4 regions of the Actinomadura sp. NPDC048955 genome follow, and region 2 is predicted to be linked to each of the others. Evidence: riboswitches for the same ligand, from Rfam matches in the RefSeq annotation. Region 2 holds a riboswitch; each other region holds the start of a gene.
What was found. A riboswitch is a leader RNA that binds a small molecule or an ion and turns the genes downstream of it on or off. The one in region 2 is predicted to bind cyclic di-AMP.
Positions count from the first base shown of each region.

Region 1: linked by a shared signal. The riboswitch ahead of AB0C84_RS05410 (NlpC/P60 family protein) and the one ahead of AB0C84_RS00045 (CHAP domain-containing protein) in region 2 are both predicted to bind cyclic di-AMP.
Region 3: linked by a shared signal. The riboswitch ahead of AB0C84_RS20740 (CHAP domain-containing protein) and the one ahead of AB0C84_RS00045 (CHAP domain-containing protein) in region 2 are both predicted to bind cyclic di-AMP.
Region 4: linked by a shared signal. The riboswitch ahead of AB0C84_RS16650 (hypothetical protein) and the one ahead of AB0C84_RS00045 (CHAP domain-containing protein) in region 2 are both predicted to bind cyclic di-AMP.

Region 1 covers NZ_JBEZJI010000003.1:348,558-355,897, reverse strand. Annotated here, with positions in the region: gene AB0C84_RS05425 (RDD family protein) at 631-1,254, opposite strand; gene AB0C84_RS05420 (RDD family protein) at 1,262-2,062, opposite strand; gene AB0C84_RS05415 (amino-acid N-acetyltransferase) at 2,068-2,595, opposite strand; cyclic di-AMP (ydaO/yuaA leader) riboswitch at 2,748-2,954, shown strand; gene AB0C84_RS05410 (NlpC/P60 family protein) at 2,958-3,953, shown strand; gene AB0C84_RS05405 (LuxR C-terminal-related transcriptional regulator) at 4,348-4,578, opposite strand; gene AB0C84_RS05400 (LacI family DNA-binding transcriptional regulator) at 4,970-6,091, shown strand; gene AB0C84_RS05395 (cytochrome P450) at 6,147-7,340, shown strand, end outside.
Region 2 covers NZ_JBEZJI010000001.1:5,737-13,076, forward strand. Annotated here, with positions in the region: gene AB0C84_RS00030 (Ig-like domain-containing protein) at 1-292, shown strand, start outside; gene AB0C84_RS00035 (M48 family metallopeptidase) at 300-1,706, opposite strand; gene AB0C84_RS00040 (hypothetical protein) at 1,703-2,968, opposite strand; gene AB0C84_RS00045 (CHAP domain-containing protein) at 3,008-3,844, opposite strand; cyclic di-AMP (ydaO/yuaA leader) riboswitch at 3,854-3,993, opposite strand; cyclic di-AMP (ydaO/yuaA leader) riboswitch at 4,144-4,341, opposite strand; gene AB0C84_RS00050 (NlpC/P60 family protein) at 4,840-5,784, opposite strand; gene AB0C84_RS00055 (NYN domain-containing protein) at 6,061-7,340, opposite strand, start outside.
Region 3 covers NZ_JBEZJI010000020.1:117,340-124,679, reverse strand. Annotated here, with positions in the region: gene AB0C84_RS20755 (acyl-CoA dehydrogenase family protein) at 1-707, opposite strand, end outside; gene AB0C84_RS20750 (glycosyltransferase) at 732-1,994, opposite strand; gene AB0C84_RS20745 (CDP-glycerol glycerophosphotransferase family protein) at 1,978-4,869, opposite strand; gene AB0C84_RS20740 (CHAP domain-containing protein) at 5,075-5,842, opposite strand; cyclic di-AMP (ydaO/yuaA leader) riboswitch at 5,854-6,009, opposite strand; gene AB0C84_RS20735 (SpoIIE family protein phosphatase) at 6,479-7,340, opposite strand, start outside.
Region 4 covers NZ_JBEZJI010000014.1:106,499-113,838, reverse strand. Annotated here, with positions in the region: gene AB0C84_RS16660 (cobalamin-independent methionine synthase II family protein) at 1-203, shown strand, start outside; gene AB0C84_RS16655 (MFS transporter) at 269-1,744, opposite strand; cyclic di-AMP (ydaO/yuaA leader) riboswitch at 1,973-2,113, shown strand; gene AB0C84_RS16650 (hypothetical protein) at 2,123-2,854, shown strand; gene hpnH (adenosyl-hopene transferase HpnH) at 2,924-3,928, opposite strand; gene shc (squalene--hopene cyclase) at 3,990-5,855, opposite strand; gene AB0C84_RS16635 (polyprenyl synthetase family protein) at 5,888-6,898, opposite strand; gene hpnE (hydroxysqualene dehydroxylase HpnE) at 6,895-7,340, opposite strand, start outside.

The DNA.
Region 1 (7,340 bases), on a different contig from region 2:
AACCGCGCCCGCGTCGTAATACGCGGCCGACCCCGGCGCTCGATCAACGCCCGGACCGGGGGATGTGGACGAATAACGGCGGGCACCCCGGCCGCGAAATCTGTTGCCGGGGGCGGACGCGAGAAGCCCGCGCCCTGCTCAGGACGTGGATGCGCCCGCCCCGAGCGCCGCCACGCGAAATCGGGAGATTTGGACACATTCCAACCGCGCGCTCCAGTTCTTCGGCACGGCGCCCGAACCCGGAGGGCCGTCGACCTCCGGCTGCGCTCCCGCCACCGGCATGCCGCACGAAAGGTCCGTTCCAAGTGCGGGAGCGCGCCATCCGGAGTAAGTCCACGGCGGTCAACAAGCGAGTCCGTTCCGGTCACAGCAACAGCTTCGGAGGGAACTGTCAAAGCGGAGGCGACGTCCGGGACGAGACACATCCCACCGGTTTCAGGACCGTAACCGGAACGAGCGGGCATATGCCGCCGGCACCTCGGACGTCCGGAAACAGCGACCATCTCGACGAAAACATGTATGGCACATGCGAGTGGACCTGGGCACGCGCCCGGCCGCGCACGCGAGTGCGCGGTATCGGACGGGTGTTATCGGACCCCGCGAGCACCTCCCGGTGCGGCGGAGAGGGCCTCAGAAGGCCGAGGATTCGGGCCGCGGGCGTTTTACCACGAGCGTCCCGGCGAGCCTGTCATGAACGGCCTGGCGGCGAACGCCCTCGAACATGGCCCCGGCGTTCACGACCCAGAAGATGCTCGCGAGCAGACCGAGAACGGGAATCGGACGCAGCCCGATCGGCACCGAATAGACGGCGGCCCGCAGAACGCAGTGCAGAACGTCCGGCCGCGTGGACGCGTCCACGACCTCAGTCTCCTCCGGGGCCGGGGCCTTCGCGGGCTCAGGGGCCGCCACGGGCACGAACCCCGGCACCGACACGGGGAAGGCCGACTCGTGGCCGAGCCCGGCGCTCTCGCCCGCTCCCCCAGTCCCCTGTGGCGCCGCTTCAGGCGCCTCCTGAGGCGTCGCCGCGACCACCTCGATGCCCGCGACGCGCTTGCCCAGCGTCCGGCCCCAGAGGGCGAGCTGGATCGCCTCGTACAGGAGCATGCATCCGGCCACGGCGGACGGAGCCATGACGTCCGCCGTGTGCCCGGACACCAGTTCGCGGACGACGAGGACGACGGGGACGCCGACGACGAGCGTGTCCACGACGCGCGCCAGGAGCCTCTGTCCCGGCTCGGCGAGCGATGCCGCCATCGTGGCCTTAGCCCGTGTACTCGGAGTACTCGGACTCGTCATATCCGGCACGCTCGTCAATGACGAGCGTGCCGGCGAAGCGATCGTGCAGCGACTGATGCAGAGGCTGGTCCCAGATCGCCCACAGGTAGGCCATCAGCGCGCCCGCCCAGACCAGCACCATCCCGTACGCGGCGTAGTCCCACACCATCACCGCCAAGACGAGGAAGAAGAAAACGCCGAGCTGGTAACCGACGTGGGTGATGCCGGCACGCCAGACAGCCTGGGTCGTGGTGATGGGGGTGCCCGCAGGCCGCGCCTGAACGACACCCAGGCCCAGAACGCGCTTCCCCAGCGTCCGGCCCCACATCGACAGCTGCACGGCCTCATAGATGAACGGCAGCACGGACAGGACGCAGAAGAGGGTGAAGATGATGGGCCAGTTCCAGACGCCGCCCTCGTCCTCCGTCTTGCTGCCGGGCTTGCCCAGACCGAACGCGCCGATCGTCACCGGCAGGACGAGAGCGAACCCGAAGACCGCGACGAGCGCGTTGTCGACGATTCGTGCGCCCGCCCTACGGTGGATCGGCGCCAGGGCCAAGTCACCGCCGTCGTCGTAGGAGGAGTTGTAGTCGTCGTAGGCGGGCTGCTGGTCCCACTGCTGCTGTTGCGGCTGCCATTGCTGCTGGGGCTGCTGGTCCCACTGCTGCTGGGACGACTGCTGCTGTGGTTGCTGCCACTGAGAACCTTGGTACGGAGGCGGCGGGCCGTAGGAACCCTGCCCCTGCTGGGGCTGGTAAGGCCGCCCGCGGTGGGGGGAATCGGGCATTTGAGTCAGTCCTCCAGGCGAAGCAACATCCGGGTGTTGCCCAACGTATTCGGCTTGACCCGGTCGAGGTCCAAGAACTCTGCCACGCCTTCGTCGTAGGAGCGGAGAAGTTCCTCGTACACCTCTGGCGCCACCGGAGTCCCAAGGATCTGCTCGAAGCCGTGGCGGGCGAAGAACTCCACCTCGAAGGTAAGGCAGAACACCCTTCGCACGCCGAGTTCACGCGCGTTCTCCAGGAGGCGGGTCACGATCCGGTGCCCGATCCCCCGTCCCCCGCATCCCTTGTCCACGGCGACCGAACGGACCTCCGCGAGGTCCTCCCACATGACGTGCAGGGCACCGCAGCCGATGACCGGCCCGGGCGTCCCGTGCTGGATGTCCTCGGCGACCCAGAACTCCTGGACGTCCTCGTACAGCTTGACGGTCGTCTTCTTGAGCAGGCGCCGCCCCGACCCGGCGTACAGGTCGACGAGCCTGCGGATCTCCTGGACGTCGGCGGTACGGGCACGCCGGATCACGACTTCCACAAACAAGCGAGATTATCGAACGCCGCGACCCGCCAGGCGACGCCCTCCTCGTTCTCTCGTTCACCGCGCCGCGCGACCTGCGAATTCGCAGGTTCTGGTTGGCATCCAATGCGGGGTCCGTTAGTGTCCATCGCTGACGTCGGCCCACCGCAGGACGGGGGCCGATCCCGCCGAGTCCCACGGGTCGCAACCAGCTGCCCGAGGAGCCGGGGACCCACTTTCGGAGCGTTTCGGGGATTCGCCCTGAGCGACGACCGTGAGGGGTGAATCCGCAGTCGCGGGCGATCGGTTCGCCCGCGGACGCGGACGGGCTGCTCCGGCCCCAACCCGTCAGCTAACCCGGTAGGCGGCTGAGGAGAGGAGTATTCGTGAAGCGATCGCGGCATGCTTCCCTTTCACGCTTCCGTGGGCGTGCGGCCTTCGTGGTCGGCGCGCTCGCCGTCGTTTCGGCCGCTCCGCACGCGATCGCCCCGCAGGCGATCGCCGTCGCGCACGCCGACCCCGAGCCCTCCGCCAAGGAGCTGAGGACCAAGGCGCTCAAGCTCGCCGACCAGCTGGAGCAGCTCACCGAGCAGTACAACGGGCTGAAGGTCAGGCTCGCGCAGTCGCAGCGCGCCGCCAAGGTCGCCACGGAGAACGCCAAGCGCCAGGAGAAGACGCTGGAGGCGCTCCGCCAGAAGGTCGGATCCCTCGCGGCGACGAGCTACATGCAGGGCGGCTCCGACCCAGCGGTGTCGTTCGTCGCCTCCCAGGACCCGCAGTCCATCCTCGACCAGGCGGCGACCCTTCACTACTTCGCCAAGCAGGACAGCACCCAGGTGCTCGGGCTGATGCAGGCCATGCAGTCCGCCCAGCGGGCCCGCAAGTCGGCCGAGACCCGCGCCAAGCAGGTCAAGGACCTGAAGACGCAGCTCGACTCGCAGCGGACGAAGATCACCGACGCCTACGAGAAGATCCGCGGCAAGCTCGTCGACAAGGACCCCACCCAGCTGGCCAAGCTCCCCGTCATCGGCACGGGCAAGGCCGCGCAGGCGCTCCGGTACGCGATGAGCAAGATCGGCCGCCCCTACGTGTGGGGCGCCGCCGGCCCGACCACGTTCGACTGCTCCGGCCTCACGATGTGGGCCTACAAGCAGGTCGGCATCAACCTGCCGCACTACACCGGCAGCCAGTGGAACGCCGGAACGCACGTGTCGCGCAGCGACCTGCAGCCGGGCGATCTCGTCTTCTTCTACTCCGACCTGCACCACATGGGGATCTACGTCGGCGGCGGCAAGATGCTGCACGCCCCGCACACCGGGGACGTCGTGAAGATCGCCTCCATGGACGGACGCCCCTTCGCCGGCGGCGTCCGGGTCGCCTAGGCACTGCGTCGCCGCGCCTGACGCGCGCTGCATCAAGCCGGTCGTCGGCGGTCTGGGGGCGGACAGCGCCGCCCTGGGCTGCTGGAATGCGCCGGTCAGCCCGCGGGGCAGTCGGCGGACGCGTCACGCTGACCGAGTTCGCCGTTCCATCCGTCACGCTGAGATGAGCTGACCCGGGCCCGTCGGAGAAGGCCGTCACGGGGCCGAGAGCACCGGAAAACGGGCGGGCCGGGTGGGCCTGTCAGGCCCGAACGCCGTCCGCGGCGACGCCTTCTGCAGGGACCTACCTGCCAGGGCGCGGGCGCCGCCGCTGCGGGGTCGGACGGAATTCGGATGAGCCGCCGTTTCTCCGGATGACGCTCGCCGTCCCCTGGCGAGCGTCGGGGGTGCATCGCTAGATGAGCTGCCTCCGGGCCGCCCACACCACGGCCTCGATAGGGGTGTTGACCTCCAGCCGGTCGCAGATCGTCCGCAGCCGGCGCCGCAAGGTCCGAGCGCTCAGTTCCAGCTTGCGTGCCGCCACATCGGCGGTGACACCGCTGGCGATCTGGGCGAGCAGCCGGATCTCTTCCTCGCTCAGCCCGAAATCGTCGGTGCCACGACGTGCGAGTGTGGCTGTTTCCACTCCGTCCTCCCTCGTCCGTGGTGATGACCGCGGGGATGCAGCCGTCCGCTGCACAGGCACGGGTTGGGCGCCTCGATCTGTACGCGCGTTGGGTTGCCGGGTCCGGACCCTTCCGGACTTAGATCATCGAGTTCCTTTTCTGTCTCGCGCGCTTGGCCGGAGGTGGCCGCATGGCCGATTGCGGGGGTGTACGGAGGAACTCCGGGTGACGATTCACTCGTTGGCCTGCCGAGGGAGACGGGATGTGATCGCCAGCCATCCGCCCGCCCCTTCTCGCCGAACCCACCGGTCCTCGTGGTGAACGAAGATCGTGAATCGTTTCAAGCTACGCTTCGGCTCGGAACGCTAGGCGGCCGGATCCGGCCCGTCAAGCGCCGGTCAAGAGCGCTGCGTGCCCGTTCGCTCACCATGTGTGACCGTGCATTCGGCGCCCCGCCATGCCAAACTCCACTACCTGGGAAAACGCCCATGGAGCGGGACGAGGAGCGAGTTGCCACAGACCAGTATTCGTGAGGTCGCGAGGCGTGCTGGAGTCTCAGTTGGGACCGTTTCGAATGTCCTAAACCGGCCAGATCTCGTGGCCGAAGCTACCCGTGACCGTGTCCGCGCGGCGATCGAGGAGCTCGGATTCGTGCGCAACGAGTCCGCGCGACGGCTCCGCACGGGCCCCGAGCGGACCGCGGGCGAGTTCGGCGACCAGCCGCGCCGGGCGTTCGGCGTCCTCGTCGAAGACCTCGCCAACCCGTACGCGACCGACGTCGCGCGGGGCGCCGAGGCCGCGCTCAACGCGGCGGGCCACGACGCCCTGTGGCTGTCCAGCGACCACTCCGCCGACAAGGAGCGCCGCCTGCTGGAACTGCTCGCCGACCAGCAGGCCGCCGGGGCCCTGGTCATCCCGGTCGGGATCGGCCCCCGCGACATCTCCCGGCTGCGCGCCGCGGGCATGAGCGTGGTGCTGATCGACCGGGACGCCTCCGACGTGTGCTCCGCCCGGGTCGACCATGTGGCGGGCGGCGAGGCCGCCGCCGCGTACCTGCTCGGCATCGGACGGGAGCGCATCGCGTTCGTGACCGGGACCCCCGAGCCGCAGCCCTGCGTCGAACGCCGCGACGGGGCCGCCCGCACGATCGTCGAGGCGGGCCTCGGCAAGCCCCCGGTCCTGGTCAAGGAGGCCCTGAGTCCCACGGAGGGGCAGGCCGCGGCACACGAGATCATGGCCATGTCGCCGGTGCCCGACGGCGTGTTCTGCGCCAACGACCTGCTCGCGATCGGCCTGATCAACGAGCTGACCCGACTCGGCGTCCGCGTCCCCGAGGACATCGCCGTGGTCGGCTACGACGACATCGAGCTCGCGGCGAGCGCCGCCGTGCCGCTCACCACCGTCCGCCAGCCGCGCCGCGAGCTCGGCTGGGAGGCCGCCGAGCTGGCGATGGCCGAGATCGGCGAGGGCAAGTCCCACCAGCACCGCCAGGTCGTCCAGCGGCCCGACCTGGTGATACGGGAAAGCGCTTAGCGTCCCGCGGCCGGCGCTGTTGACATCCCGTCTCAGATTCGGGTCCGCTTGAGGCATGGAGGACAGGACGGGCCAGGCGGTACGGGCCGGGGCGACCGCGGTACTCGGCTTCGATCCGGGCGACCCGGCGTTCCGCGCCGACCCGTACGCCCACTACCGGACGCTCGGAGCGGGCGGGCAGAGCCTGCACCGCACCGACGTCGGTCTGCGCGTCACCGCGTCCTACGAGCTGTGCGAGCGGGTCCTGCGCGACCCGCGGTTCGGGCACCGTCCGTCGGGAGGCGGCGTGTGGCGCGAGGTGCAGGGGCGGCACCGGTCGTTCCTGACCATGGATCCGCCCGACCACACGCGGCTGCGCCGGCTCGTCAGCAAGGCGTTCACGCCGCGCCTCGTGGAGCGGCTGCGGCCCCGGGTCGAGGAGCTCGTCGACGCGCTCCTGGAACCGGTCTCCGGCGAGGTCGACCTGATCGCGACGCTGGCCTACCCGCTGCCCGTCATCGTGATCAGCGAGATGCTCGGCGTGCCCGCCGAGGACCGCGACCTGTTCAAGGGCTGGTCGGACAGCCTCGCGCGCGGCTTGGACCCCGACTTCCTGCTTCCGGAGGCGGAGATCGCCCAGCGGGACGCGGCGCGCGACGAGTTCGCGGAGTACTTCCGGACGCTGGCCGCCAAGCGCCGGGCCGAGCCGCGCGACGACCTCCTGAGCGCCCTTGTGGGCGTCTCTGACGGCGGAGACGTCCTGTCGGAGCAGGAACTGCTGGCGACCTGCATCCTGCTCCTCGTCGCGGGCCATGAGACGACCGTGAACCTCATCGGGAACGGCGCGCTGGCGCTGCTCCGCGATCCCGCGCAGTTGCGGCTGTTTCGGGAGCGGCCGGGGAACGTCCAGGCGGCGGTGGAGGAGCTGCTGCGCTTCGACCCACCGGTGCAGCTGACCCTGCGGTCGGCGCTGGAGGACGTCGAACTGAACGGCACGCTCATCGAGCGCGGGAAGCTCGTCCTTCTACTGACGGGCGCCGCCAACCGCGACCCGGCGTTCTTCGACGACCCCGACCGGCTGGACCTGCTTCGCTACTCCGAGGGACGCGAGACGCCGAAGCACCTGTCGTTCGGGCACGGCGTCCACTTCTGCCTCGGAGCGCCGCTGGCCCGGCTGGAGGGCCGCGTCGCGCTCGGCAAGCTGTTCGAGCGCGACGTGGCCCTCGCCGCCGGCGACCTCGTCTACCGCGACAACCTCGTGTTGCGGGGG
Region 2 (7,340 bases):
CCAGGGCAGCGAGAACGTCAGCCACGGCTGCATCAACGTCAGCCCGTCCAACGCGAAGTGGTTCTACAACCTCTCCCAGCGGGGCGACCCCATCACGGTGACCGGCAGCGACCGGGAGTTGGACGCGGAGAACGGCTGGGGGTACTGGCAGGTGAAGTGGCAGGACTGGGTGAAGGGCAGCGCCCTGAAGCGGTCGGTCACGACGGCCGCGCACGTGGACGCGGCGACCCTGTCGGCCCAGCGGGGCGCCAAGCCCAAGGCGCCCGAGAAGCAGCGGGCCGAGGGCAACTGAGCGGCGGCTACCGGAGCGGCGGCGGCACCTGGACGCGGTGCAGGCGCGCCCAGTCGCGGGCCATGGCGATCCGGTCGGGGCCCGAGGGGTGCGTGAGCCACAGCAGGTACTCCGCGGCGTCGGGGTCCAGGTCGGAGATGTTGCGCACCGACAGCGCGTGCTGCATCGACACGAACGTCGCCGGGTCGCGGGTGAGGTTCAGCGCGTGCGCGTCGGCGCGGGCCTCGATGCGGCGGCTCACGAGGTTCTGGACGGGGGCGGCGAGCGTCGTCCCGGCCGTCACCAGGGCGAGGAGGAGCGCGATGGACCTCGGGTCGGCCGCCCCGCCGCCGCTGCGCGGCTCACGTCCCGTAGCGCCGGAGCCGGTCTCGTCGGGATCGAGCCCGGCGCGCCGCAGCAGGCGCGGGGACGTCGTCAGCAGGTACAGCAGGCACAGGGCTCCGGCCACGCCGAGCGCGCCCACGAGCGTGCCCCACAGCACGTCGTCGCGCTTGGCGTGGCCGAGCTCGTGCCCGACGATGGACTCGACCTGGGCGGGCGGCGACTTCAGCAGCGTGTCGTAGAGGACGATGCGGCGCGTGGAGCCGAACCCCGACACGTAGGCGTTCAGCGACGTCGTGCGGCGGGAGGCGTCCGCGACGAGGACGTCCTTGACGGGCACGCCGTCCCGCCGGGCCATCGCCAGCAGGTCGCCGCGCAGCGGCCCCGCCGGCAGCGAGTGGAACTTGTTGAACACCGGCTCCACGGCGAGCGGGTAGACGAACGAGGCGAAGACGACGAGCACGAACCCGCCCGCGGCGGCGCCGGTCCACCAGTAGCGCGGGAAGCGGCGTGTGAGGGTGAAGAGGAGCAGCAGGGCGATCGTGTAGATGACCCACGTGAGGGCGAGGGACTTCGCCTGGTCGACGAGCCATGAGGGCCAGCTCTGCGTGGACAGCCCGTACCGGCGCAGCACGGACTCGCCCCAGACGTCGAACGGGAGCCCCGCGACGCGCAGCAGCGTGGTCAGGGCCATGGTCCCGAGGATGATCCGAAGCGGCCGGCGGCGGGTCTTCGCGGTGGCCCAGCCGAGGAACCGGGCGCCCAGCGGCGTGAGGCCCAGCACCAGGATCAGGGCGAGGCCGACGAGGAGCCCGGTGTAGGCGGGCGGGTTGACGGCCGAGTCGAACGCGCGGGAGCGGGCGATCTCGGCGGGGGTGAAGTCCAGCGCGGGATCGGGTGTCACGCGGCCGCCGGGGACGTGCCCGGGCAGCGGGTTCCACGGCGTGGTCCTCGCGAGGACGGTCGCGACCCCGGCGAAGAGCACGGCGGCGCTGACGGCGGCGGCGATCCGGGGCCGCCGCGCGGGGGCGGCGCCGGGCGTCCCGGCGGCGGCGCCCTCGGCCCGGCCCTCGTCGGTCTCCGCCTCGCTCATGCGAGCTCCTCCTTCACGTAGTCGCGCCACAGTGCGGTGAAGCGCTCCCGGGTGAGGCCGAGCACGTCGTGCAGCGCCGCGGCCTCCGGGGCGCGCCCGGCGGCCCGGTAGAGCCGCACCAGCGCCGCCTCACCGTACCGGTCGGCGACCATCCGGCAGGCGAGCCAGGCCTCCTGGTAGGCCTGGGAGAGGCGGGGGGAGCCGCCGGCGAAGGCGCCGGCGGCGGGGAGCGCGGACGGCGCGCGCCCGGCGGAGACTTCGCGGTGCAGCTCGCCCGCCGCCGTCCGGGTGCTGATCTTGACGCGCCGGTAGCCGACGTAGTCCGCGAAGCCCTCGATCAGCCACAGCGGGGTGCGCCGGTCGCGGGCGCCGCCGGTGGCGACGTGGGTCAGCTCGTGGGTGAGCACGACGTCGCGGCCGAGCTCGTTGAGGCGGCCGAAGGTGCCGGGGGAGACGATGACGCGGTCCTCGCCGCGGCCGCCCCCGGCGGCGGGCGCCACGGTGGCGAGCGCGGCGATCTGGCCGAGGCTCTGCCCGGGGCCGGCGAGCGCGGACGCGAGGGTCGCGTCGGCGGGGACGAGCGCGACGACCCGCTGCGCCCACGCCTTGCCGACCACGGACGTGACGACCGGGACGGCGGCGTCCAGCCGTTCGGCGATGCCGTCGAGGCCGGCGCCGTCGCCGATGACGAGGCCGGAGCGCCCCCTGGCCACCGCCAGGGGGCCGCAGTCCCAGATGTCGGTGTCGTCGGCGAGGCCGCGGGACGTCCCGTCGCCGACGATCGTCCACGTCCCGGCCCGGGGGGCCAGCGTGAGGTAGCGGGTGCGGGCCACGTCGCCCCGGTCGAAGCCGCGCAGCCGGTAGCGCACCTCGACGCGGACGACGGCGGTCGCGCCGTCCATGGCCTCGGTGTCGACGAGGCGCTCCCGCCAGCCTTCCAGGGGAAGCTTCCGGAGGTTCCCGTACACGCGGGACTGGGCGTCCTGGAAGGCGGCGGGGGCGCTGCCCACCGTGGCGAGGAACGCCATGCGGTCGCCGTCGCGGACGGCGCGGGCGCGGTTGGCGAGCACGGCGGCGGCCGTGTCCGGGCTGAACGTCCCGGCGGCCGGGGAGGTGGGGGCTCCGGAGCCCGGCGCCCCGCCGCCGGAGCGCGAGCCGGCCAGGCCGGCGCCCCCGGCGAGGAGGACGGCGGCCCCGCCCGCGCCGAGGGCGAGGACCCTGCGCCGCGTCACGGGGGCGTCCTGCCCGGGGCCTTCCTCCATGGGCGCGATCCTATGCAGGGCGCGGGGCGGTGGGCGCCGTCACGACCGGTAGTCCGGGTAGCCGTAGCCGACGACGACGTCTGTGGAACGTTCCTTCACACGGACGGCGTTGTCGGCGTTGCCCTCGACGGTCTCGATCGTGCCGTCGTCGACCTTCTCGACCACCATGCCGACATGCTCGATGTCGTCGACGGACTCGCCGCCGTCCCAGGCGAAGAAGACGATCGCGCCGGGCCTCGGCTCGGTGCCCCAGCGGCCGTGCTCCTGGAACCAGCGGGCGTGGGCGACGGTCCAGGCGTCGCTGCCGACCTGCTCGCTGAAGCCGATCTGCTCGCCCACCCAGGAGACGAACATGTCGCACCAGTTCGCGTCGCCGTAGCCGTCGAGGGAGCCGCCGTCGCGCGCGAGCGTCTCCCGCGCGCGGGACGTGGTCATGTACCACTCCTGGAACTTGGTCTCGCCGCCGCCGTCCTCCTCGATGCCCACCTGCGAGCGGGCGAGCCTGATGGCCTGCGCGGCGGTGGGCCGCGACTTCGCGGCGGCCTTCTCGGAGGTCTTCGCCCGCGCCTGCTCGGGCCGGGCGTCCCTCTTGGCGGCCGGGGCCTTCGAGGCGGTGGGCTTGGGCGCCTTCCCGGACGCGGGCCCGGACGTGCGCCCGGACGGGGCGCCGTGCGCCGTCAGGCCGGGGGCCAGGTCGGCGGCGGCGGAGCTCACCGGGGTGGAACCGAACGGCAGGACCGACGCGTTCGCGGTGGCCGCGGCGGTGCCGAGCACGGCGGCGCCGACGACGACGCCGCCGGTCGTCCGCCATGCGAGGGACAGGGAGTTCGGCTTGCGGTGCCTGCCGGGGGTCTTCTTGCAGTGCGCGCGTGGCACGGGGGGATCTCCTCGACTTCCATGCCGCCTACCGGGTTAGCTGACGGGTTCGGGCGTGGAAGCCGCCCTACGGCCCGCGAAGGCAGGCCGATTCACCCCGAAAGGACGCAGTGGGTCCCCGGTTCCGCGACGGGCCGCGCACAGGGGCACGGCGGTCCGCGGACTCGGCGGTGACGCGCCCGAGAGAGGGCACGCCGGTTCGGATGGGAATCTCGGCGGGCGGTGGCGCCCGCGGAGCAAAGGGGGGTGGGGGCGTGACCGCGTGGCGGCCACGCCCCAGGTAACGCTGCGGGATTCACTCCTTGTCTTCCAGACGCCTACCGGGTTAGCTGACGGGTTCGGGCGTGGAAGTGGCCCTACGGCGGCTCTCACCGGACTGCCGGGAGAGACGCGCCGATTCACCCCGGGTGCCGGAATGCCCGTCCGGAGAGGTTCTCCGGACTCCGGCGGTGTGGGTCCCCGGTTCCGCGCTGAGGCGGATTCGGCGTTGCCGCTGCGATCCTGGGGGCGAGATGGGGCCCGGCGCGGGACCTGTCTCCCGCGTGCGAACGAGCGGCGCCTGATGTTGTGGGCGGACGGCGTCCCGTCTCCGGGGACCGTCCGGGGCCTGCCCCGTGTACGCCACCGCGGCTGCGCGCTCAGCGCCATGCACGCTGCGGGCGTGCGCCCGGTGGACGGGGTCGGCCTGGTCTGCTTCGAGACCGTGCGGCGCCTTCGGGCGCCGCGGGACGGCACGTGGGGCGTGCCGCCCTGGGGGGAGCGGCGCGTGGCTCGCGCCGCCGTCACGCGGGTGCTGGATGCGCCGCGTGGGGCCGGGGCGCCTGGTGGGCGCCCCGGGGCCGCGGCGTCTGGAGGGCGCCGTGAGTGGTGACAACGTACCAAAACCCCAAAAGAAGGCAAACCCCCCCAAAATCAACAACGGACCAGGTCAAGCCTGGTCCGTTGTGGAGGGAGGTCCGGTCACGCCCGCGGGGCGGGGGTGTCAGGGCCCCGCGTCAGGGGCGCCCGGCGCCGTAGTAGTTGCTCAGGTAGTACCCGGAGGTGATGTCGCTGATCTTGACGACGTCGCCGGTGTGCGGGGCGTGGATCATCTTGCCGCCGCCCACGTAGAGGCCGACGTGGCCGAGGCTGCTGAAGAACACCAGGTCGCCCGGCTGCAGGTTCTCCTTGGCCACCCGCTTGGTCGCGGCGTACTGCGAGTTGGTGGTGCGGGTGATGCCGACGCCCGCGGCGGCCCAGGACTTCATGGTCAGGCCGGAGCAGTCGTAGGAGCTCGGGCCCTCGGCGCCGTAGGAGTAGGGCTTGCCGAGCTGCGCGTAGGCGAAGTTCAGCGCCGAGCGGGCCGGCCCGCTCGCCGGGCCGTTGTAGGTGCCGCCGGTGTTGCCGCCACCGCCCGGGCGGGACGGCGTGCCCCCGCCGAGCCGGCGCACGAGCGACTTCTGCTTCTGCACCTGCTTGTCGAGTTCCTGCTTCTGCTTCTTCAGCTCGTCCTGCTTCGACTTCACCTCGTCGTAGGCGGACTTCGCCTGCGCCTGCTCCCGGCGGAGCCGCTGGGCGGTCGCGAGGAACTGGGTGAGCTGGGAGCTGCGCTCCTGCGACAGGTGCGAGAAGACGGCCGCCTGGTCGAGGATCGACTGCGGGTCGTTGCTGCCGACGAAGCCGGTCACATCGGTCGAGTCGCCGTTCTTGTAGGCGGTGGCCGCCATCTGAGCGATCTTGGACCGCTGCTCCTCGAAGCTGGCCTGCTCCTGCTTGCTCGCCTTGGTCGCCGAGTCGAACTTCTTCTTGGCGACCTTGAGCTTCTCGCGGTTCTGGTTGAACTGCTCGACCTTCTGGTCCATCTTCTCGTTGAGCTTGTCGAGCGTCTTCTGGGCCTGCGCCCGGGTCGGCTTGGGCTCGGCGTGCGCCACCACCGGGGAGCAGGTCAGGGAGACCGTCACGGTCAGGCCGGCGACGGCCGCCAGGCGACGGGAGACGCCTCTGCCCGCAGAGCCTGCCCTGCGGCCAGGCCGCTGCGCCGGTGCCCCGATGTGATCATTGGCCACGGTCAGTTTCGCCCCTCTCGTCCACGACGTCAGCGGACGACACTAGCGAGGGGCAACAGCCGTCACAACCGATTCATCACTCTTTGATTGACATCTATGGATATTGTCCACTTTTAGTGACGTCATGATCACGTACGGCGAGGCTTGCCTTATCGGAGCCTTATGGGGGCCTTAGGAACGGCCCAGCCTCCGCAGCAGCAGAGAGGACGGGCACGGGCGCGCGCTGGCGCGCCGCGCGGCGTCGGCGACCTCCCGGTCCGACGACACCACGACCACCGACCGGCCCGGCGGCTCGGCCCGCACGAGCTCGCCGATCAGCTCGTCCGCCGTCTGGCCCGGGCGGCTGAACAGCACCCGCACCCCGCGCGGCGCCGCGATGGCGACCGGCGCCTCCAGCTCCGCGCCGTCGAACACGCACGTCACCTCGGCGCGCGTCTGCGCGGCCAGCCCGCCGAGCCCCGACAGCAGCCGGCTGCGCTGGTCGGCGAGCGGCAGCTCCCCGTACCCGGTCTTGGTGACGTTGTAGCCGTCCACCACCAGGTGAACCTGCGGAAGCGTCAGCAGCCGGTCCAGCAGCTGCGGATCGCTGTCGGACAGCGCCCGGCCGGGCAGCGCGCGGTGCGCCAGCCGGTCCGGCTCCAGCCCGCCGACCGCGTCGGCGGGGCGGCCGATGGTGGAGGGCAGGGCCAGCTCCCGGCGGACGCCCTGCGCCGCGTCGACGAGCGCGTCCAGCAGCATCCGCAGCCGCACGTCGTCGACGTTGCGCCCCTCGCGCGCGGCCCGCTTGGCGGCCTCCGCCGCCTCCTCCGCCCGCGCGGCCCGGGCGCGCAACCTGCGCAGCTCCTTCTCCGACGCGGCGGTGGACTCGCGCGCGGCGGCGAGCTCGCGATCGGCCTCCGCCGCGACCGCGTGGGCGTGCTCCTCCGCGGCCCGGTACCGGGTGCGCGCGTCGTGCAGCTTGCGGCGCAGCTCCGAGACCTCGGCCTTGGTCTCGCGCAGCTCGGCGCGCAGCTTGGCCAGCTCGGCGCCGCGGGCGTCGCGGGTCGCGGCCAGCTCGGCCTTCAGCGCGGCGACGCGGCGCTCGGCCTCCTGCTCCTCCGAGGCGGTCGCCGAGCGCGCCAGCTCCTCGCGCGCCGACTCCACCAGCGCGGTCCAGCCCTCCGGGCGCAGCAGGTAGGCCAGCACCGCGACGCGCACCGGGTCGGCCGCGGGCGGGACGTTCCCGTCCTCGACCGCCTCCACCAGGTCGGCCTGCGCCTCCCGCAGCGGCACGGCGACCCGGCGCCGGAACTCCCCGTCCTTCTCCAGCACCGTCGCGATGTGCTGGCCCGCGAGCCTGGCGCGCTTGCGGCGCTCGAACCGCGCGAACCGGCGCAGCGGCACGGGGACCTCGTCCGGGGGCAGCGACCCGATCAGCTCGGCGGCGACCTCCACCACGCCCTGCCGCACCG
Region 3 (7,340 bases), on a different contig from region 2:
CCGGGCGCGCCGACGATGTTGCCGGCGTCGGTGCGGGCGCCGTCGAAGAACACCTCGTTGAACTCGGAGGTGCCGGTGAGCTGGACGATCGGCCGGATGTCGACGCCGTCCTGCCGCATCGGGACGAGCAGGTACGACAGTCCCTTGTGGCGGGACGACCCGGGCTCGGTGCGGCACACGGCGAAGCACCAGTCGGCTTCGAGGGCCAGCGACGTCCACACCTTCTGCCCGTCGACCACCCAGTGGTCTCCGGCGAGTTCGGCGCGGGTCTGCACGTTGGCGAGGTCGGAGCCCGCGTTCGGCTCGGAGTACCCCTGGCACCACAGCTCCCGCGCCGCCACGATCGGCGGCAGGAAGCGGGCGCGCTGCTCGTCGGTGCCGAACGCGATGATCGTGGGGCCGAGGAGGTTCTCGCCGATGTGGTTGACGCGGGCGGGCCCGTCGGCGAGCGCGTACTCCTCGTGGAAGATCACCTGCTGCTCGACGGTGGCGCCGCGCCCGCCGTACTCGCGGGGCCAGCCGACGCAGGTCCAGCCGGCGGCGGCCATGTGGCGTTCCCAGGCCAGCCGCTCCTCGAACGCCTCGTGCTCGCGGCCGGGGCCGCCGAGCCCGCGGGCGTGCGCGAACTCGCCCGACAGGTTGTCCTGGAGCCAGTCGCGGACCTCGGCGCGGAAGGCCCGGTCCGCGGGGGACTCGTTCTGCTTCACGCCGCGAACTCTACCAAACAGTTGTTAGAAAGAATCACCCCCCAGGGCGGGTTCGGCCTCCCGGGCCGCGACCCGGCCCGGGACGGGCGGCACCGGCCGGGCCGGCGCGGGAGCCGGCGCGGCGGCCGCGAACTCGCGGTGCAGCAGGTCGAACAGCCGGTCCCACCGGGCGAGGACCGCGTCCGGGCGGAACCGGAGCACCGACGCGCGGGCCCCGGTCCCGAGCATGCGGCGCAGCTCCGGGTCCTCGATGAGCCTGCCGAGCGCGGCGGCGAACGCGGTGACGTCGCCCGGTGCGGCCAGCAGACCGTCCCGTCCGTCCTCGATCAGGGTCCGGACGCCCGGCGCGCAGTCGAACGCCACCGTCGGCAGCCCGTACGCCATCGCCTCCAGCACCGACATCGGGAAACCCTCGGCCCGCGAGGGCAGCGCGAACACCGACGCCTCGACGAGCGCCTCCTCAATGTCGGCCACCACGCCCCGGAACTCGACGGATCCGGACAGCCCGGCGGCGTCCGCCCGCGCCCGCAGCTCCGGCTCGTCCGGGCCGTTGCCGTACACGTGCAGCCGCCACCCCGGATGCCGTCCGGCGACGCGCTCCCACGCCTCCAGCAGCAGGTCCACGCCCTTCTCGTAGGCCAGGCGGCCGACGCAGGCGACGACGGGCAGGTCCAGCGTGGGATGCACGCTCGGCGTGACGTGCAGCGCGTTCGGGATGTGGTCGACGTTGGTCATGCCGTCCCGGGCCCAGGCGTCGGCGTCCTCGGCGGTGAGGACCAGCATCCGGTCGGCGCGGGCGTAGTGCTCCTTGACCCGCCGGTACCGCGACGACCCCCGGGTCGCCTGGTAGGACTCGTGGCTCATGCCCACGACGCGCAGCCCGGAGGTGTCGGCGAGCCGCACCCACTCCATCGCCCACACCTGCGCCACGATGACCACCGCCCCCGGCCGCGCGGCGGCGAACAGCTCCGACAGGCGCGCCGCGCCGCGCCGCTGGGCCGCCGTCCGCCGCAGGTCCCGGGCCCGCGCCGCCGGGTCGAGCCGCCGCAGCGCCTTCCCCGGACGCCACGCGAGCGTGGGCGACCGCCACTCGCCGTGCAGCACCTCGACGGCGTAGGAGCCGTCGCGGCCGTGGTGGTACGGCTCTGTCCCCCGCGTGACGCCGACGAGGGTGACGCGGTCGCCGCGTCCCGCCAGCAGCCGCGCCATGTGGTGCGCCCACCGCTGGAGACCACCCATGTCGTCGGCGTTGTTGCACACGATGAAGACGTCACGCGGCGCGGCCATGGCGCTTCCCCCTCCTGCTCGGCGCGGCCGGGAAGTAGCGGTCCGCCACCGCCCGGGCGGCGGTGCCGCGGTCGTGCTCGCCGAAGCGCGCGGCGAACGCGCGGCGCCGCCCGGCGTGCACGGCCTCGGCCGCCTCCAGACCGGCGAGCGCGGCGACGAGCTCGTCCTCGGTGCGGGTGATCGGCCCGGGGCCGTGCCGCTCCAGGTCGAAGTAACCGGCGGCGAGGTCCCTGCCCTCCGGGAGGTGCAGCACGATCGGCCGGTCGAGGAGGGCGAAGTCGAACATGATCGAGGAGTGGTCGGTGACGAGCGCGTCCGCCAGCAGCAGCAGCGGCGTCACGTCGGGCACCGCGCCGACGTCGCGCATGACCTCGCGGGCGCCCGGAGGCACGTTCGCCCGGCACAGGTAGTGGGGCCGGACGAGCAGGACGTACTCCTCCCCCAGCTCCCGCGCGAACACCGCCGGATCCACCGGCGGGTCCAGCAGCCGGACGGGACGCCCCTTCGGCCCGGTGACGTACGTGGGCGCGTACAGGACGGCGCGGCGCCCGTCGTCCAGGCCGAGCGCGTCGCGCAGGGCCGCGACCTCGGAGGCCAGCTCCGGATCGCCATCCACCCCGTTGACCAAGGGGTCGTTGCGGGGATACCCCACCGGGAGCAGCTCGGAGCGGACGCCGAGGCCGCCGCAGAGCGTCTCGGTGTCGTGCCCGGAGCGCACCAGGAAGCAGTCGAAGCGCTCCACCATCCTCCGCAGCCGCGCCTGGTCGCCCGCGGGGCCCGACTTCAACCGCGGCTGGTCCAGCCCCATCAGCTTGAACGCCGACCCGTGCCAGGTCTGGATGTAGGTGGTCTCGGGACGCTTGCGCAGCCGGTCCGGGAAGCCCTGGTTGTCGATCCAGAACTGGGCCCGCGCGAGCGCCAGGTAGTACGCCCATGATCCGCGCTTGACGAGCCGGGCGTCGTCCGGGAACCCCTTGGGGGACGACGCGTACGACCACACCGCCGTCACCGGACGCCCGGACCTGCGCAGCTCCCGGTAGAGGTACTTCGGGTTGTCGGAGTAGTGGCGGCCGAGCTGGCTCTCGAAGACCGCCAGGCCGGTCCGGACGGGCAGCCGGCTCAGCACCCGGTTGAACACGACGATCTTGGTGTTCCGGCCGGTCAGCGTCCGGCGCACCGCCCTGTCCAGCGCCCGCGCCCGACGGCGGGCCAGCCGCGCCGGGCGGGACAGGGCGGCGCGACGGGCGAGCGCGCGGGTGAGCCGCGCCCACGGGCTCCCCGTCTCCAGGGCGAACGCCAGGTGCCCTCCCTCGGTGACGTACGAGCGGAGCCGGTCCCCCGCGAACCGCGTCAGCCGCGGGCGGACGGGCAGCGCGACGCCTCCGAGCGACGGCGACCCGCGGCCCTCGCCGAGCCGCGTGACCACCTCCTCGCCGTCCACCCGGATCCTCAGCCGGACGTCCCAGACGGGGTCGACGAACCCGAAAGGGCGGATCTTGCGGGCGGGGTCGAACTCGGCCCTCCAGGTGAGCCGGTCGCCCTCGTGCCGGACGGACGCGCGGATCCGTCCCTTCCTCGCCCGGCGGCGCCGGTCGCGGAACTCCAGCGTTCCGGCCAGCTCGGCTCCCCGCGGGATCCGCTCCAGAGGGTTCAGCACGTACCCGGCCATGAGCACGCGGCCGCCGCGCGTCTCCAGACGGGTGACGGTGTTCGCCGGGCGCAGCTCCCGGAGGGGCCGCACGTGGAAGCCGAAGGCCGTGACGTCCAGGACGCGGCGGCCGAGCGTCCCGCGGGGGCGCCCGGCGCCCCAGTAGACGCGCCCGTCCCGCTCCACGAGGCGGGCGCGCAGTTCGGGACGCTTCACGGGGTCGTACTCGGCCGCGGCGAGCGCCCCCGCGTGGTCGCCCTCGCGGATCAGGTGCGCGGCGATCGCGGGCAGCGGGTTGGCCTGCTCGAAGACCCGCGGGTCCAGCTCGGCCAGGTAGGCGGCGGCCAGATCGAGGAAGCGCGCCTGGTGGGCGGGGGCCTTGTCGCGCAGGTCGCGCAGGTACAGCACCAGGTCGTGGTTGACGAACTTGACGTCCTTGGCCCGCTGCAGGTCGTAGGCGCCGCGCAGCGCGAAGAGCATGTCGATGCGGCGGTGGATCTCCAGCCGGTCGGCGAAGTTGGCCAGCTCGGTGCGCCGGTTGGAGATCGACGGCGCCCGCGTCCGCTCCTTGACCATCCAGTTGTAGACGCGGTGCGGGATCAGGGCGGTGCGCCCCGCCTCCAGGTAGGCCTCGGCGGTGAACAGCAGGTCCTCGTAGTGCAGCCGCTCCACGAACCGCAGCCCGTGCTCCTCCAGGAAGCCGCGCCGGTACGCCTTGTTGGTCGAGAGGGTGTCGTAGAGGAGGTCGGGGTTCTCGTTCAGCGACTCGTAGACGGCGCTGTGCCGGTAGAGCCACGGATACCAGGGGCGGATGCGCCCCTTGGCGCCCTCGGGCACGTCGAGGAAGATCCGGTCGCAGAGCCCGGAGACCATGTCGGCCCCGGTGTCCTCGGCGGCGGCGAGGAGGTTGAGGCAGGCGTGCCGGTCCAGCAGGTCGTCGCTGTCGAGGAACATCACGTACCGGCCCGTGGACGTCTCGATCCCGGTGTTGCGGGGACGGCCGCACCCCCCTGAGTTGGCCGGCAGGTGGACGGCCCGGACCCGTCCCGGATGGGCCGCGGCGAGCCGGTCGGCGGCCTCGCCGGTGCCGTCGGTGCTCGCGTCGTCGACGATCACCGTCTCGACGCCGCCCAGCGACTGCGCCAGCGTCGAGGCCACCGCCCGCGGAAGCCTCCGCGCGTCGTTGTAGGCGATCACCACCACGCTGACATCCGGGCGCACCGCCATGGGCATCCCCCTCCGCAGACTCCGGCGTGCTGCTTTCCTTTCCACGAACGCCGCACTGAGGTCCAAGAGGGATCAAAGGCTGTCAACGCTTCGCATTACCCACCGTGAGCGGAGGCATTGGGCACAACACCCGGAACGCCAGAAGGCGCCCGGCCGGGGGGCCGGGCGCCCTCATGGAGCGTGCGCCTTCTCGGGGGCGTTCGGGTCAGCGGGCGTAGTCGGGGTAGCCGTAGCCGACGACCTGCGACTTCTCGCGGACCTTCTTCTTCACCGCGTTCTCGGTGTTGCCCTCGATGGTGGTGATGCTGCCGTCGCCGTTGTCCTTGACGACGATGCCGACGTGGTCGATGTCACCGATGCCGGCCTTCGAGCCGTCCTGCCAGTCGAAGAACACCACGGCGCCCGGCTTGGCCTTGTGGCCCCAGCGGTCGGTCTGCTTGAACCAGCTGGCGTGCTGGACCGTGTAGGCGTCCCAACCCATGTTCTTGACGCCGGTCTGGGCGCCGAGCCAGGAGACGAACATGTTGCACCACTGGGCGCCGTTGTACTCCTTGACCGAGAAGCCGCCGTCGCGCTTGGCGGTGGCCTTCGCCTGCGGGGTCGAGACGTACCACTTGTGGTACTTGGTCTGGCCGCCCTTGCCCTCGTGGACGCCGACCTGCTGCTGCGCGAGCTTGATCACTTCGGCGGGCTTGACGGCGTGCGGGGGGACCTTGAAGCCCTCGCGCCGCGCCTCGGCCGCGACGTTCTCGGCCTTCACCGTCTTGACCTGGGAGGAGTCGTGCGCGGCGGTGCCCTGCTCGGCGACCGCCGCCGTCTGGGCGGAGGTCTCGGCGACCGCGCGGCCGCCGGCGAGGGGGTTGACCACCGAGAGCCCGACCGCGCCGGCCAGGACCGCGCCGACGGCGACGCCGACGGCCTTGTCCTCGGGCGTGAGGCGGTGGAGCGAAAGTCGATCGAACAGACCGGACATGCAGGGAATCTCCTTGTCTTCCATGGCGCCTACCGGGTTAGCTGACGGATTCGGGCATGGAAGCAGCCCTACGGCGCGACTCTCGGGCGCGCCGATTCACCCCAGAAACGTGGGTCCCCGGCTCCGTTCCGGTCGCATCGACCGGACGGACTCGGCCTCGCACCGCGCGAGCGGTGCAGGTATACGGATGCCTTCACTGACAGATCTTGACGAGGGGGCGCGCGTCACATGGCGCGCATCGCGTGCGGATTCCGCTCCGCGATCCTCGGCCGCGCATGGTGCGGCCGGTGGCAACGCATGGGACGCGTTGCGTGATTCGGGATCGAAGGTACCAACCTTCTCAAGAAAAGCAAACCAGGCATAAAGTAAAGTCTTGCCTGCTCAAAGCCCTTCCAAGAGACTCCCAACACGGGGACGGTCCCGCGTCTTCCCGATCTTTGTCGGGACGCCCTCCAACCCCTTGCCCGCCGTACTTACCGGCCCTTCGGGAAAAGGTAAAGAAGATCGAATTGCCTGCGGCCGGCACCTCCCGCCGAGACGTTCGCGGCCTCGGCCACCCCATCGAGTGAGGCGCACGTCACACTCGGCGATCTTGCCTGGTCGGGCGTGCGGTTCGTCACCGCGAGGCCCGGACGGTCACTCCACGTAAAGGGCGAAGAGCGTGGTGTCGTCGGCCGCCCGGTCGTGCTCCATCCGCGCGAGCACCTCGTCCAGCACCCGCTCGGGACGCGAGGAGCTGTCACGCAGGATGTGGGTCAGGCGGCCGATCCGCTCGTCCAGGTCCGCGTCCCTGCGCTCCACCAGGCCGTCGGTGTAGAGGAAGAGCATGTCGCCCGAGTCGAGCCCGGTGGTGATCGTCGTGTACTCCCAGCCGGGCATGGCGCCGAGCATCGGGTCCCGGACCACCTCCAGCGGGGTCGCCCGCCCGTCCCGGACCAGGATCGGCGGCGGATGGCCCGCGCACGTCCACTCCAGGACGTGCCGGGCCGGGTCGTAGTGGGCGACGATGGCGGTGCCCGTCGCGGGCGGGTCCATGCCCCCGATCAACTCGTTCAGCCAGCCGACCAGCCGTCCCGTCCGCTCCCCCGTACAGGCGAGGCCGAGCAGGCCGTTGCGCGTCCGCGCCATCGCCGCCGCCGCCGGCAGCCCGTGCCCGGCCGCGTCCCCGATGGCGAACATCGCCCGTCCGTCCTGGAGGGCCTTGGTCGCGAACCAGTCGCCGCCGATGCGGGCCGTGCTCTCCGCCGCCATGCTGCGGATCGAGGTGCACATGCCCGGAAGCTGCTCCACCTCGTCCTCGTCCGGCAGGATGGCCCGCCGCAGCGTCACCGCCACGCGCCGCTCCTGCGCCGTCCGCGCCTGCTGGCGCAGCATCTGCCGCCGGGTCTCGGCCAGCGCGCGCTCCACCCCGCGCCGCCGGGTGATGTCCTGCGAGACGATGTTGATCGAGACGGGCAGCCCGGACTCCCCGAGCACCGGCTCGGCGAACACCCACAGG
Region 4 (7,340 bases), on a different contig from region 2:
CCCGCGTGGAGACGCCCGAGCAGATCCGCGACCGCGTCCTCGCCGCCGCCCGCCACCTGCCCGTCGACCGCCTCGGCACCTGCGACGACTGCGGCTTCTCCCCGTTCGCCGACGACACCTCCACGTCCCGCGACACGGCCTTCGCGAAGATAGCCGCCCGCGTGGAGGGCACGGCCCTGGCCGCCGCCGAACTGGGCGTCTGACCGCCCTGGAGCCCTGCTTCCCCTGAGCGCCCTCGCGGAGGTGCGTTCAGGGGAAGTCGCGGCGGTCATCGGGAAGCGCGCTCTGTGGGGGCGTCCGACGGCGGCGGGGTGCGGATGAGGAGCATCACCACGACGGCGACGGTGGTCAGGGCCAGGGCCGAGACGGTCGCACCGGCGGTGTAGCCGTGCACGAGGGCGCTCACCCGCGGGGCGCCCGGGCCGTGCTCGCGCAGGTAGCCCGCCGTCGCGCCGATCGCGACGGTGTTGACGACGGCGGTCCCGATCGAGCCGCCCATCTGGGACGCGGCGTTGACGACGGCGGCGGCGACGCCGGCCTCGCGCGGGGAGACGCCCGCGGTCGCCAGCGAGAACGCGGGCGGGAACGCGGCGCCCATGCCGAGCCCGAGCAGGATCTCGACCGGGACGACGGCGGTGGCGTAGCCGCTGCCCGCGCCGAGCCTGGTCAGGATGGCCAGCCCGGCCGCGGCGGTGAGCAGGCCCCCGGCGATCAGCAGCCGGGCGGGCACCCGCCTGATGAGCAGGGCGCCGACCAGGTAGCCGCTCGCGGAGTTCGCGACGGCCATCGGCAGGAACGCCAGCCCGGTGCGCATCGGCGAGAAGTGCGCGACCACCTGGAGGTAGTAGGTCAGCGTGAGGAAGACCCCGAAGGCGCCGACGACCGCGGTGGCCACCGCGAGGTAGGCGCCCGCCCGGTTGCGGTCGGCGAGGATCCGCAGCGGTAGCAGCGGCGCACCGTGCCGGGCCTGGCGCACGACGAACAGGGCGAGCGCCAGGACGCCGGCCGCGAGCGGCGCGGTGGTCTGCCACGCGTCCCAGCCGTGCGGGGCGGCCTGGCCCGCGCCGTACACGACGGCGGCCAGTCCGCCGGTGACGAGGACGGCGGAGATCCAGTCGAGGCGCGACCCGGGGAAGCCGGGCGGCGCCGGAAGGACGATCCGTCCCGCCACCGAGGCGGCCGCGGCGATCGCGACGTTGACGTAGAGGCACCAGCGCCAGTCGGCGTACTGGGTGAGCGCGCCGCCGAGCAGCAGCCCGACCGCCGCGCCGCTGCTGGCCACGGCGCCGTACACGCCGAACGCCTTCGCGCGCTCCTTGGGTTCGGTGAAGGTCACCGCCAGCAGGGACAGGGCGGTCGGCGCGAGGAGCGCGGCGAACGCCCCCTGCAGGGCGCGCCCGACCACGAGGACCCCGAAGCCCGGGGCGGCCCCGGCGATCATCGAGGCGATCGCGAATCCGGCCAGCCCGGCCAGGAAGCTGCGGCGCCGCCCGACCAGGTCGGCGATCCGGCCGCCGAGCAGGAGCAGCCCGGCGAAGGAGAGGGTGTAGGCGGTGATCACCCACTGCCGGTCGGCGTCGCCGAAGCCGAGCGCGTGCTGGGCCGTCGGCAGCGCGATGTTCACGATCGTGGCGTCGAGCGCGATCATCAGCTGCGCGACGGCGATGACGACCAGCGCCGCCCAGCGCCGGTTCGGGGTGCCCGCGGACGGGCCGGACGCGGTCCGCGCCGTGATGGCGGTCATGGAACCCACCTCCCAATAAATGAAGGGTTCTCCTCCGGATAATAACTGGAGGTTTCTCCTCCGTCTAGAGGTGACCTTGCCCTCCCTGGGAGGTTTCAGTAGCTTTGCCCCTTCAAGGCGTCTGCCAGGCGTTTTGTCCCACTCCGGTGGGGCGGGGTGCCATCCCCGCGCGCCAAGGCCCGAGACCCCTCATCGATCGGGCCCCACATCGTCAGAGCCGCTGTCTCCCAGCGGCACCCGCCGAGTCCGCCGTGGCGCGGAGCCGGGGACCCAACCCGCACTGGGGTGAATCGGCCTGTTCTCGGGCCGTAGGGCGACTTCCACGTCCGAACCCGTCAGCTAACCCGGTAGGCGGCACATGGAAGCAAGGAGCCCCCCTTGAAAGGCAAGCAGAGCAAGCGGTCGCGCGTCCTCCGGCCCGGCCCCTGGGCCACGGTCACGCTGACAGGCCTCGCCGTCTTCGGCGTGACGGCGGCAGTGCCGACGACCTTGCAGCACGCGTCCACCGAGAACGTCGCCGCCGTCCAGACCGTGCCGCAGCAGCGGACCGCGGGGCAGCAGGCCGCGCCGCGGAAGGCGGCACCGCAGGAGCAGGTCAGGGCCCAGGCCGAGGTCCTGAAGGAGTTCAAGGCACCGGCGAAGGCCGAGCCGTCCACGAAGACCAAGACCAAGAAGCAGGCCGCCGAGCCCGTGCCGGACGAGCGGTCCAAGGTCATCAAGCGGGCGGAGACCTGGCATCCGCACTCCGACGAGCGGGTCCCCTACAGCCAGACGAGCACGCACAACGGCTACCGCACCGACTGCTCGGGCTTCGTGTCCATGGCGCTCGGCCTGCCCAAGCCCGGGACGAACACCGTCGGCCTCACCTCGTCGCGGTACACCGAGCGCATCGAGATGTCCGGGCTGAAGAAGGGCGACCTCGTCATGGACGCCCTCGGCAGCAACACCACGCGGCACGTCGTCATCTTCGAGAAGTGGGCCGACAAGGAGCACTCGTCGTACTGGGCCTACGAGCAGCGCGGCCGGTACGGAACCGACCACCGGACGCTCGACTACGGGCTGTCCTCGGACGACGAGTACAAGGCGTACCGGCCGACGTCCCTCAAGTAGGCCGGCGGGAGATGCCCGGCATCGGCTCATCGCCGGTGCCGGGCGGAACGGGCCGAGGAGCGGGACGGGTCAGACCGAGCGGACGGCCCGCAGGGACTCCTTCAGGGAACCGAGGGTCGAGAAGACGGCCGTGGGTTCGTAGCCGCAGTGGGCCATGCAGTTGGCGCAGCGGGAGTCGCGTCCCCGTCCGTAGGAGTCCCAGTCGGTCTCGTCCAGGAGTTCCTGGTAGGTCTGCGCGTAGCCGTCCGACATCAAATAGCAGGGACGCTGCCAGCCGAAGAGCGAGTAGGACGGGATCGCCCAGGCCGTGCAGGGGAAGTCGACCTTGCCTTCCAGGAAGTCCAGGAACAGGGGCGAGTGGTTGAAGCGCCACCGCTTGCGGTTGCCGCCCCCGAACGCCTTGCGGAACAGCTCCCGCGTCTCCTGGACGCCGAGGAAGTGGTCCTGGTCGGGCGCCTTGTCGTAGGCGTAGCCGGGCGAGATCATCATCTCGTCGACCCGGAGGTCGTCGTTGAGGTAGTTCATGACGTCGATGACGGTCTGCGGCGTGTCCGTATTGAAGATCGTCGTGTTGGTCGTGACGCGGAACCCGCGCCGCTTGCATTCCTTGACGGCCGCGACGGCCTCGTCGAACACTCCCTCCTTGCAGACGGACTCGTCGTGGCGTTCCCGCAGGCCGTCGATGTGCACCGCCCAGGCGAAGTACGGCGACGGCGTGAACTTGTCGAGCTTCTTGGGGATGAGCAAGGCGTTCGTGCACAGGAAGACGAACTTCTTGCGCCGGACGAGTTCCTTCACCAGCTCGTCGATCTGCGGGTGCATGAGCGGCTCGCCGCCCGCGATGGAGACCATCGGCGCCCCGCACTCCTCGATGGCGGCGAGGGCCTGCTCCACCGGCATGCGTTTCTTCAGCACGTCGTGCGGGTGCTGGATCTTCCCGCAGCCGGCGCAGGCGAGGTTGCAGGCGAACAGGGGCTCCAGCTCGACGATGAGCGGGAACTTCTCCCGGCCGCGCAGCTTGTTGCGCAGAATGTAGCCCCCGATGCGAAGGCTCTGGCGGAGCGGCATGCTCATGGTGTCCGGACCTCCTTGTGCAGGGTGGACCCGGCGGCCTTCACCGGACCGCGCGCCCGCCTCACGCCGCACCGTCCAGGTAGCGGCCGAGGGCGCTCACGGGGAAGACCAGCCGGTACAGGTGGTAGTTGATGTAGAAGTCGCCGGGGAAGCCGGTGCCGGTGAACAGGTCCTCGTCCCAGGTGCCGTCCGGCCGCTGGTGGTCGACGAGCCACCGCACGCCCGCCTCCACGGCCGGGGTGCGCTCGCCCGCGGCCAGCAGCGCCAGCAGCGCCCAGGCCGTCTGCGACGGGGTGGACTCTCCCCGCCCGATCCACGCGGGGTCGTCGTAGGAGCGCAGGTCCTCGCCCCAGCCGCCGTCCGGGTTCTGGTGGTCCTCCAGCCAGACGACGGCGCGCCGGATCGCGGGCTTGCCGGGGCCGACCCCGGCCGCGACGAGCGCGGGCACCACGCCGCCCGTCCCGTAGACGTGGTTCGCGCCCCAGCGCCCGAACCACGAGCCGTCCGCCTCCTGCGCCCTGAGCAGCCACACGACGGCGCGCCTGACCACGGCCGACTCCGCGAGGCCCTCCTTCGACAGCGCCTCGACGACATGGGCGGTGACGTCGGCGGACGGCGGGTCGATGACGGCGCCGAAGTCGCAGAAGGGCAGCTTCGTGCACAGCTCGCGGGTGTTGTCGGCGTCGAAGGCGCCGAAGCCCCCGTCGCGCGACGCCATCCCCTCCAGCCAGCGAACGGCCCGCCTGATCGGCTCCTCCGCCTCCGGTAAGGCGACCCTGCGCAGCGCGAGGATCGCCTCGGCGGTGTCGTCGGTGTCGGGGTAGACGTCATTGTCGAACTCGAACGCCCAGCCGCCCGGCGGGACGTCCGGCCGCTTCACCGCCCAGTCCCCCGGACCGCGGACCTCCTCGCCGGCGACCCATCCGGCCGCCCGCAGCAGGGCGGGGTGGTCGGCGGCCACGCCCGCGTCGGCGAGCGCGTTCATGGCGAGCACCGTGTCCCAGACGGGCGACTGGCACGCCTCGAGGCGCCGCCCCCTCCCGTCGCGGATCGTGAAGCGTTCGAGCCCGTCCAGGCCGCGCCTGATGACCGGATGGTCGAGGCCGTAGCCGAGCTCGTGCAGCGCCATCAGCGAGTACACCCACGGCGGCTGGATCCCGCCCCAGCAGCCGTCGGCCTCCTGCCTGGCGATGATCCAGTCGGCCGCCCGGCGCAGCGCCGCCCGGCGCAGCGGGCGCACCGGCCGCTTCTCGTACACGTGCAGGACCCGGTCGAGGGCGTTGAACGCGGCCCCCCAGCCCCGGGCGTCCCGGGCCGGCATGACGCCGCGGCGCAGTTCGGGCAGGTCGAACGGCAGCGCCCGGACGGGGCGCAGCGACCCGAGGATCGTCAGCGGGACGATCGTCTGCCGCGCCCAGCACGCCCAGTCGTAGACGTTCAGCGGGACGCGGCTCGGCAGGAGCACCAGCTCGGGCGGCATGACCGGCAGGTCGTCCCAGGACCACTGCCCGAACAGCGCCAGCCAGAAGCGGGTGAAGACGCGGCTGCCCTCGATCCCGCCCGCCTCCCGCACGTACGCGGCGGCCCTGCGCATGTGCCCGGCGTCCACCGGGTCGCCGGCGAACCGCAGCGCGACGTACGCCTCGATCGTCGTGGACAGGTCGGCCGGGCCGCCGTGGAAGTTGGCCCACGTACCGTCTGCGCGCTGCCGCGAGCGGATCCAGCGCGCCGCGTCCTTGGTGTCGGCGTCGGAGCGGATGCCGAGGAACTGGCGGAGCAGCAGGTCCTCGGCGTCCATGGTGACGTTGGTCTCCAGCTCGCCCTTCCACCAACCCTCGGGCGACTGCAGGCCGAGCAGGTGGTCGCGGGCGGCCTCGACCGCGGCGGCGGCCGCGCCCGTGAGCCCGGACACGTCGGTGGTGGTCATGCGGCGCTTCCCTTCTCCCCGGCGCGGCGGGGTCAGTGGTCCCGGGAGGTGACGAACAGCGCGATGTCGCGGAACTCGGCGGCCACGGGACCGTCCATGCCCGAGTCGTCGAGGTGGCGCCCGGCTGCGGCGACGCGGCGGTCGGCCTCGGCGGCGGCCCAGTCGCGCCCGCCCGCCGCCTCGACGAGCCGGGCCATCTCCCGCAGGGCGTCCTCGGACGGCGGCCCGGGGTCGGCGTACAGGGCGGCGAGCCGGCGCGACTCGGGACGCCCGGCGTTCAGCGCGTACACGACCGGCAGCGACTTCTTGCGCGCCCGCAGGTCGGCCAGGACGGGCTTGCCTGTCGTGTCCGGGCTCCCCCAGATGCCGAGCAGGTCGTCGACGAGCTGGAACGCCAGGCCCGTCTCGGCGCCGAACCCGGTGAGGCCGGCGACGAGGCGGGTGGGGCCCTCGGCCAGCATCGCCCCGATCGAGCAGGCGCAGGCGAGCAGCGCGCCCGTCTTGTCCGCCGCCATCGCCAGGCACTCGCCGAGGGCCACGTCGTCGCGCTGCTCGAACCCGATGTCGAGCGCCTGGCCCGTGATGAGCCGCTGCGTGGCGGCGGTCAGCGCGCGCGCCGCCCGGTGGGCGCCGCGCGTCCGCCGCTCCAGGAGCAGGTTCTCCGCCAGCGCCATCAGCGCGTCGCCGCCGAGGATGGCGGCGGACGGGCCGAACACCGTCCACGCGGCGGGGCGGTGCCGGCGGGTCCGGTCGCCGTCCATGATGTCGTCGTGCAGCAGCGAGAACGCGTGCACGAACTCGACGGCGACGGCGCCGGGCAGCGCCGTCTCCTCGGACGCGCCGGCGGCCCGCGCGGACAGCAGCGCCAGCGCGGGGCGCAGCGCCTTGCCGCCCGCGGCGGCGGGGTCGCCGTTCTCGTCGGTCCAGCCGAGGTGGTAGGCGACGACGCGGCGGGTCCACGGGTCGAGCCGGTCCGCGGAGGCGCGCATGGCCCGGTCGACCAGGGCGCGGCCGCCGGTGATCGAGGCCGGGACGGCGGTCATCGGCCGCTCACCTCGCCCGGGGCCGTCCGGTCCAGGTGGCGGCGGACGAGCCGGGCCGCGGTCAGCCCGCTGCGCACGGCTCCCTCCATCGTGTCGGGCCAGCCCGTGTCGGTCCACGCGCCGGCGAGGAACAGCCACGGCAGCCGGGTCGCGGACGCGGGACGCAGCGCGCCGCTGCCGGGGCTCTGACGGAACGTCGCGTGCCGTTCCCTCGTCACGAAGAAGTCGGTGACGCGGGCGCGGCGGGCGGCCGGGAACAGCCGCTCCAGTTCGGCGAGGTACACCGCGCGCAGCTCGGCGGTGGGAGCGCCGATCCAGCGGTCGGCCGCCGAGACCGACACCGCCAGGTACTGGCCGCCGCCGGTGAGGCCGCTCACCCCGGTGCGGTCGAACACCCACTGGACGGGTGAGCCGACCGCGGCGGCGAACGGCGGGGCCGCGC